2 linked regions of the Posidoniimonas polymericola genome follow. The protein of the gene in region 1 binds, or shares a complex with, the protein of each later gene. Links are inferred from orthologs where the notes say so. Each region holds a gene or a part of one and is shown on either strand. Other genes may lie near its edges.

Region 1 (4,321 bases):
GCCACGCTAGCACTAAACCATTCTGACAAAATGACTTAGGCGGCCGACTGGTCAACGTTGCCTCAGATCGCGACGCCTGCCATACTCGCACCGGCGCTCTGCGCCAGAACCTTCTGACCTCACGATTCTTCATGCCTGCTCAAACCAAATCTACTGTCGACCTAGCAGCCTACTGCCACGAGGTGGCTGAACGCGCCAAGGTGGCGTCGGCTCAGCTGACTTCGGTTTCTGGTCAACAGAAGATCGATTGGCTGCGACAATCCGCGAACCTGCTTAGGACCAGCGCCGAGGTCATCAATGCGGCGAACCAGAAAGACCTGGCCGCCGCGCCGGACTACGGGCTGACCGACGCCCAGGTCGACCGGCTGCGGCTAACGCCCGACCGGATCGAGTCGATCGCGGTGGGGCTCGAGGAGGTCGCGGCGTTGCGGGAGCCGGTGGGGCGGGTGCTCGACTCCACCGTGCGGCCCAATGGGCTGCGGATCGACAAGGTCTGCGTGCCGCTTGGGGTGGTGTTCTTCATCTACGAGTCGCGGCCCAACGTGACCGCCGACGCCGCCGCGATCTGCGTCAAGGCGGGCAACGCCGTGATCCTGCGGGGCGGCAAGGAGGCGCTGCACTCGAGCCGCGCAATCGTCGACCTGCTGGCGGAAGCCGCCGAGGCCGCCGGGCTGCCGCGCGACGCGGTGCAGCTGGTGTCGACCACCGACCGGGCGGCCGTCGGGCACTTTCTCAAACAGTCCGACTTCATCGACGTCGCGATCCCGCGAGGGGGCGAAGGCCTCATCCGCCGGGTGGTGGCCGAGGCGACCATGCCGGTCATCAAGCACTTCGACGGCAACTGCCACGTGTACGTTGACGCCGCCGCCGACCTCGACGCCGCCGAGGCGATTGTCGTGAACAGCAAGTGTCACCGCCTGGGGGTGTGCAACGCGGCCGAGTCGTTGGTCGTCCACGCAGACATCGCGGCCGAGGCGGTCCCCCGCCTGGTCATCGCGCTCAACAAACAAGAGATCGAGGTCCGCGGTTGCCCCAAGGTGTGCGAGCTGGCGCCGTCCGCCGTGCCGGCGACCGAGGAGGACTTCGGCGCCGAGTTCCTGGGTCCGACGATCTCGGCGGTGGTGGTGGGCTCGCTCGACGAGGCCATCCGCCACATCAACCGCTACAGCTCGGGCCACACCGAGAGCATCGTCACCACCAATCTGGCGGCCTCCCGCGAGTTCGCCGAACGCATCGACAGCGCGGCGGTGGTGATCAACGCCAGCACGCGATTCAACGACGGCGGCGAGTTCGGCCTCGGGGCGGAGATCGGCATCAGCACCGACAAGTTCCACGCCCGCGGGCCGTGCGGCGTGGACGAACTGACAAGCTACAAGTACATCGTCCACGGACAGGGCCACACCAGAAAGTAGCCAAGGGTCCGGGACGGACGCAACCCAATCGCAAGGACGCGAACATGGGCGACGTGCTCAGCCAAGCGGAAGTTGAAAACCTGCTGAGTTCGCTGGACGGCGACCCGACTCCTGCTGCGCCCGCGCAGCAGGCGGCCGCCTCCCCCGCCGCGCCGGTTTACTCGTCCGTCCCGGCGCCTCCTCCCCGCACGCGCGAAAAGGTCACGCCGTACGACTTCAAGCGCCCGGAGCGCGTCGGCAAGGATCAGATGCGGGCGCTGCAGACCATGCACGAGGGGTTCGGCCGCAACTACGGCGCGGCGCTCTCGGCGCTGCTGCGGACGATCGTCGAGGTGAAGCTGACGAGCGTGGACCAGCTGACCTACAGCGAGTTCATCTTCAGCCTCGAGAACCCAACCTGCTTCAACCTGATCAACGCGGCCCCGCTCGAGGGCCAGCTGATCCTCGACATCAACCCGTCGCTGCTGTTCCCGATCATCGACCGTCTGCTGGGCGGCGGCAGCGAGGCGACCCCGCCGGCGCGGCGTCCGCTCACCGAAATCGAGCTGCTGCTGGTCGGCCGGATCACGGGGCTGTTCCTCAACGAGATGCGTTCGGCCTGGGAGAACGTCATCGAGCTCGACCTGAGCGTCGATCGGGTAGAGAGCAACCCGCAGCTGGTGCAGATCGTGCCGCCGAACGAGGTGGTCGTGCTGATCAGCTTCGAGCTCACCATCGGCGACGTTCGGGGCATGGTGAACCTGTGCATCCCGTTCAACTCGATCGAGCGGATCGGGCAGGAGCTCAGCGCCAACAGCTGGGTGACCTACTCCAGCAAGCCGGCCAGCCCCGAGGCGATCCAGCGGCTCGGGTTGCAGGTGCAGTCGGCGGCGGTCGAGGTGGTGGTCGAGCTCGCCGAGACCACCATCAGCACGGCCGACTTCATCGGCCTGCGGGTGGGCGACATCATCGCCACCGAGAAGGACGTCCGGCAACCGCTCTGCATGCTCATCGAGGGGCGTCGCAAGTTCGAGGCGTCCGCCGGGGCGTTCAAGGGCCGCAAGGCAATCCAGGTGAGCGGCGTGATTACCGACCCCGCGCAGCGGACCGCGAAGCAGGCGGACGAAGACGCCGCTTAGGCACGCTCAGCGACTGGGGTGTCGTGCGCCGGTTGGCGCTCCAGAACCTTCCAGGCGCGGGGCAAAACAATCGCCGCCTCGATCACCATCCAAACCTGCAGCAGCAAGATAACCACGCCGAAGCCGAGCAGCACGTGCTTGCCGTTTGGCCAGAAGTCTTGGGCAATATTCTGCGCCATCGCCCACCCGGGCACGACCAGCATCAGCACCATCGGGAGGGCGGCAAACCAAACCGGCAGCCCGCGGCGGAGCAGGTAGAAGACGATCACCATGAGGGCGAGCCCCGCCAGCAGCTGGTTGGTGGCCCCGAACAGCGGCCACAAAATCAGCCCCCCGGAGCCGGGGCCCGAGCCGCCGTCGATCAACGCAACCGCCCCGCCTGTGACCACCGCGATCCCGGTCGCGATGTGCTTATTGGTCAACGGCGCTACACCAAGCGTGCCGCCCAGCTCTTGGATCACGTACCGCTGCAGCCGGGTCGCCGTGTCGAGGGTGGTGGCGGCGAAGCAGGCGACCAGCACCGCGATGATGGCCACGCTCAGCCTCTTCGGCACTCCCAGGGCGCTGACGAAATTGGCGCCCCCCTCGACGAACCCGCCGACCATCTGCGGCAGCTTGTGGTTCTTCCAGCCGCCGCTGGTGACGGTCTGCCCCTGCTCGTTGGTGCTGGTCGTGATCCGAGCGTCGTACTTTGATTGCCAGGCGGCGGCGCCGGTCAGCGTCTTCCCGTCAGGCGTGGTGACTCCCATCCCGAGCCCGGCACAGCAGGCCAGGATAACAACCACGGCGAGCGCGCCCTCAAGCAACATCCCGCCGTAGCCGACCAGCCGCGCGTCGGGCTCACGGTCGATCTGCTTGCTGGTGGTGCCGCTGGCCACCAGGCAGTGGAAGCCGCTGCACGCGCCGCAGGCGATGGTGATAAACAGGAACGGGAAGATGGGCGGCGCGTCCTCTGGGATCTCGGTGGCGATCATTGGGGCGGCGGACAGGCTGGCCTTCCCCGTCAATCCGGCCACCGCCAGCCCACCGACCAGCAGTGCCAGGGCGACCATCAGCTGGTGGCTGTTAATGTAGTCCCGCGGCTGCAGCAGCAGCCACACCGGCAGGACGCTGGCCACGTAGCAGTACGCAAGGAGCAGCATGGTCCAGACCACGACGGGATTTCCGTAGGCGCCCAACGCGTCAATCGGGGCGAGGCTGAAATCGAGCCCCAACTCCGGTGCGTAGGCGCCGACCGCGACCGTGGCGTAGAGCACTACCAGGGCGATGACCGACGGCCACAACAGACCGACTCCTGCGCGGTAGACCAGCAAACCCACCACAACCGCGAGCGGCATGGCGGTCCAGACGCTGAGCACCGAAGCGGGGTACAGCTTGAAGATGATGGCGATCACCAACCCGAAAATGGCCAGCACGACCATCAGCGCAAAGAACAGCACCAGCAGGAACAGCAGCTTGGCCCGTGGCGAGATCACCCGGCCGGCGACCTCGCCGATGGTCTGCCCCTGATTGCGGAGGCTCAGCACCAGGGACCCGAAGTCGTGCACCGCACCGACAAAGATCGACCCGAGCACCACCCACAGCAGGGCCGGGAGCCAACCCCAGAAGACGGCGATCGCCGGCCCGACGATCGGCCCGGTCCCCGCGATGCTAGTGAAGTGGTGGCCGAAGATCACGCTCGGCTTCGTGGGCACAAAGTCGACATCATCCCGCAGGGCGTGGCTGGGGGCGACCGCCTCGGCGCTCAGCTGAAAGATCCGCTGGCCGATCCACCGCCCGTAGGTGTGGTAG
Region 2 (3,602 bases), 170 kb from region 1 along the record:
GCCCGACTCTTTGGCGAGCTTCACCAGCTCGCGCGACTCGGCAGAGTCCATGGCGAGCGGTTTCTCGCTCACCACGTGCTTGCCGGCGGCCATGATGTCCTTGTTGACCTGGAAGTGCAGGTGGTTGGGCGTGCAGTTGTGCACGACCTGCACATCGGGGTCGGCGAGCAGCTCGTGGTAGTCGCCGTACGCCTTGGGGATCGAGAGCTCGTCGGCCTTGGCCTGGGCGAGCTCGGCGCCGCGCTCGGCGACCGCGATCACCTCGACGAAGCCGAGCCGCCGCAGCGCCTCGACGTGCGCGGGGCCAATGAAACCGGTGCCGATTACGCCTGCCTTGATCGTCTTCATAGCTCGAGCCGCTGTCCTCCGGGGGAATGAATTCCCCCGCATTCTAGCGGCTCGGCGATGGCTACGGCTAGCTGCCCGTGGATAGCTCACGCGGGCTTAGAGACTTGGCGGGGTAACACCAGAGAGCGGGTGCCGGGGGCGCTCCGCGCTAGCGGAAGCCCCCGACTGTCCTCGAGGTCCGGTTGGCGCGTCTCGGGGGCTTCCCTACGGGAGCGCCCCCGGCACCCATCAACCGCGGCTCCCCTGCGACGAACTACGAGCCGTCGGCCCGGGTAAGCGTCCAGGCCGTCTGCTGGCCGCCGGCGAGTGTGACCTGCACGGTCCCACTCGGCTGCGTGAGGTCGGCAAGGGTGGTCGTGAACCGCGTCGAGGAGCCGTCGAGCGACCACTCGGCCTGGCCGCTGGAGCTGTCGACGCGGCCGCTGAGGTTCTGGGTCGTGCCGGTGAGCTGGTCGAAGTAGACGCCCCGCAGCGCGCCGTTCTGGGCGACCGACAATTGAACCGACTGGGCGCTGAGGGCGCCGGTCGTGGGGCTCAGCCCGTACACGCCGAGCGGCAGCCACTGGGGCGTGGCGTCCGATGGCGAGCTGAGCGGTGCGTTTTCACTAATGGCGGTCTGGCTGGTCGACTCGTACACGACCGTGGTCGAGGACGATGTGGCCATCGGGTAGGTTCCGTACGCCAGCCAGCCGGTCACGGCCGCGGCCGACGCGACCACCGCCGCGTCGGCGTGGGGGTGGGTGTACTGCCACGCCTGGGGGTGGTCGGCGTACCAGGCGGGCGAGAACGGCTGCGGGCCGTTCTGGAAGTTCTGGGCGGCCGACTGCGCGGCGGCGCCGTACTGGCCGTTGCGTTGCTGCTGGCTATTGCGGTACTGCTGGCCGGCGGCGGCAGGTGGCGTTTGCCCAGAGAGGAACTGCTGGACGTCGGCCGGCGATCTGGCGCCGGTGGGGGCGAACTGGCCGCCGCCGCGCTGGCCGGCCGAGAATTGTCCCGCCGCGGGGGCGCTGAGCCGGCCGCCGGGGGCCGCGAGCGACCCGCCTGCCGGAGCGCCACGAGAGAAGCCGCCGATAGAACGGCCTCCTCCCCCTCGAGGGCCGCGTGCCTCGGCGATCTCCGAGACAGGCAGCAGCCAAACGAATCCGAGCAGGGTCATGGCGCGTAGCGGCGTCAGCATGGGTGCGGTAAGACCTCGTGGTAGGGCCGAGAACCGGCGTGGGAGGAGATCAGGGCAGGTGGCTGGCAGACGGAATTTACGCGACCTACCCAAGCCTACCTCATAAAACGGCCAGCCGCGGCGGCCGTCTACACCCTGCCGAGCCCCGAGGGGGCTACTGCACCATCATCTCCTCTTCGCCGTTGGCGTTGATCTCGATCTCGCCGGAGTCTTCCATGCCGCGGACCAGGTCGACGATCTCCTGCTGCTGGGCCTCGACGGCCGACAGCTTGACGGCGCCCATGTACTCCATTTCCTCGCGGAGCATGTCGGCGGCCCGCTGGGACATGTTGCCGAGGACCTTGTCCTTGAGCTCCGCGCTGGCGCCCTTGAGGGCGAGCGCCCACTGCGAGTTCTCGACCGTTTTGAGGATCTTCTGGATGTCGCGGTCGTTGAATTTGGCAATATCGTCAAAGACGAACATCAGCCGCCGGATCTCCTCGACGAGTTGCGGGTCCTCGGTGGCGAGGTTCTCGAGCAGCGTCCGCTCGGTCGACCGGTCGGAGACGTTCAGCATCGCGGCGACCGACTCGATGCCGCCGGCCATCTGGAAGCTCTGGCTCATGACGCTGCTCATGCGGCGCTCGAGGCCGCGCTCGACCTCGCGGATAATCTCGGGGTTGGTCTGACCCATGCCGGCGACGCGGCGGACCACGGCGAGCTGCTTCTCCTGCGGCAGGCCGGCCAGAATCTGAGCGCCGAAGGCCGCCGGCAGGTGCGACAGCACCAACGCGATGGTCTGCGGGTGCTCGTCGATCACGTAGGTGAGGATGTTCTGGCTGTCGACGTTCCGCAGGAAGCCGAAGGGCAGGGCCTCGATCGACTGGCGGATGTTGTCGAGCGTGTCGCCCGCCTCGGAGCCGAGCGCCTTGCGGACCAGGTTGCGGGCGAGGTCGAGCCCGCCGGCGCCGCTGCCGGTGTTGGGGTTGGCGTCGGCGAACGACCGGATCACCGACATCTGCTCGTCGGCCGGGATCCGCTTGGTGCGCGCGATCTCGATCGAGACTTGCTCCACCATGGACGGTTCGAGTCGGCTCAGCAGATCGGCCGCGTCGTCCTCGGGGAGGCTCATCAGCAGCACGGCGGCGTTGTGGATGTCGGACACGGCGCAAACTCTTCCCTGGGGCCCAAAGACCTGCGCGGTGGGGACGCTCCATTCCGCGCTACGCGCAGTCTGGTATCGGCGCCCAGCGGAGGCGCTCATGAGAAGAAGTAACGATTAGGCGGACTGTAGCGGCCCTGGCGGGCCGCCCGGCGCGGCTAGCAGTGCTGGCGCCGCGCCGTGCGGGTTGGCTAGGCGATGACCTTGGAGGGCTCGAAGCCAACCTCCAGCAGCAGCGGGCCGAAGTCGGTGTCGTAGCTGACGCTCACGGGGGGCGACGACGACGGGAAGCGGACCTCGTGGCCGACGCCGGTCACGACGTTCGGCAGGCTGACCGACAGCTCGTACTGCTCGAGCTCGACCTTCGCCTGGCCGGCGATCATGTTGGCCAGCTCGCCGACGGTGTCGATGACGTCGTCGTTCAGCTCAGTAATCTCGTCCATCAACATGACCGACGCCGCCTTGATCGCTACCTCCTCGGAGAGGTTGATCACCACGGTGCCGATCGCGTGGCCCGACAGGCCGATGATGCCGCTGATCGGATACTTGCGCACCTTGGGGTCGCCGAGCGTGAGGTCGCCGCGGCGGGCCTCGGCATTCAGCATCGTGCTGAACGTGTTAGAGACGGCCTTCAGGAACGGATTAATGTGTTCGGCTTGCATTGTGCATCCACTGACTCAGGTGGCGCCCAGAGGGCAGACGGAGTGCCGCCGCACGGGTGCGGAGCTGTGTGTACCCCAAGACTAGGTTCCCACAGCGACGCGGGGACCAACCGCGCCCGCTTTACGGCAGACGGCCCACACTTCGGCGCCGGGTGTAGCGGTTGCGCCGAGGGCAGGGCCCGCACAACCGGAACGGGTCAATCGGCCGTCCAGCTCCAGACGCCCTCCTGGCCGTTGCACTCGTCGACCGAAACCGTGATGGCGGCAGGGCTTG

The links. Proteins that work in one complex are often made in the same cells at the same time.
Region 2: the proteins of fliM (region 1) and fliG are in contact, whole or in part, in a crystal structure (PDB 4QRM), measured with the Thermotoga maritima proteins. The link is inferred for Posidoniimonas polymericola from one-to-one orthologs. Residues at the interface, in WP_004081085.1 of Thermotoga maritima: Tyr124, Leu127, Asp128, Ile130, Met131, Gly132, Gly133, Pro134, Glu136, Pro139, Arg141, Thr144, Glu145, Ile146, Glu147, Ser149, Ile150, Lys153; in WP_004082903.1 of Thermotoga maritima: Phe122, Ser125, Glu126, His127, Pro128, Gln129, Thr130, Val133, Glu157, Arg161, Leu164, Leu165, Arg167, Ser169, Glu171, Val172, Glu175, Ile176, Asn179, Lys182.

Annotation. Positions count from the first base shown.
Region 1 is NZ_SJPO01000008.1:136,953-141,273, reverse strand. What follows is about bases 522-3,493. They hold fliM (flagellar motor switch protein FliM), read left to right. Parts: upstream 522-1,456; coding sequence 1,457-2,530; downstream 2,531-3,493. Other genes in these bases: Pla123a_RS16605 (carbon starvation CstA family protein), read right to left, coding at 2,527-3,493; Pla123a_RS16615 (glutamate-5-semialdehyde dehydrogenase), read left to right, coding at 522-1,412. Also shown: folP (dihydropteroate synthase), read left to right, coding at 1-26; more of Pla123a_RS16615, read left to right, coding at 132-521; more of Pla123a_RS16605, read right to left, coding at 3,494-4,321. UniProt on the Bacillus subtilis protein: One of the proteins that forms a switch complex that is proposed to be located at the base of the basal body.
Region 2 is NZ_SJPO01000008.1:311,361-314,962, forward strand. What follows is about bases 675-3,602. They hold fliG (flagellar motor switch protein FliG), read right to left. Parts: upstream 2,670-3,602; coding sequence 1,680-2,669; downstream 675-1,679. Other genes in these bases: Pla123a_RS17255 (hypothetical protein), read right to left, coding at 675-1,525; Pla123a_RS17265 (chemotaxis protein CheX), read right to left, coding at 2,858-3,328; Pla123a_RS17270 (6-pyruvoyl trahydropterin synthase family protein), read right to left, coding at 3,526-3,602. Outside these bases: Pla123a_RS17250 (Gfo/Idh/MocA family protein), read right to left, coding at 1-348; more of Pla123a_RS17255, read right to left, coding at 602-674. UniProt on the Bacillus subtilis protein: One of the proteins that forms a switch complex that is proposed to be located at the base of the basal body.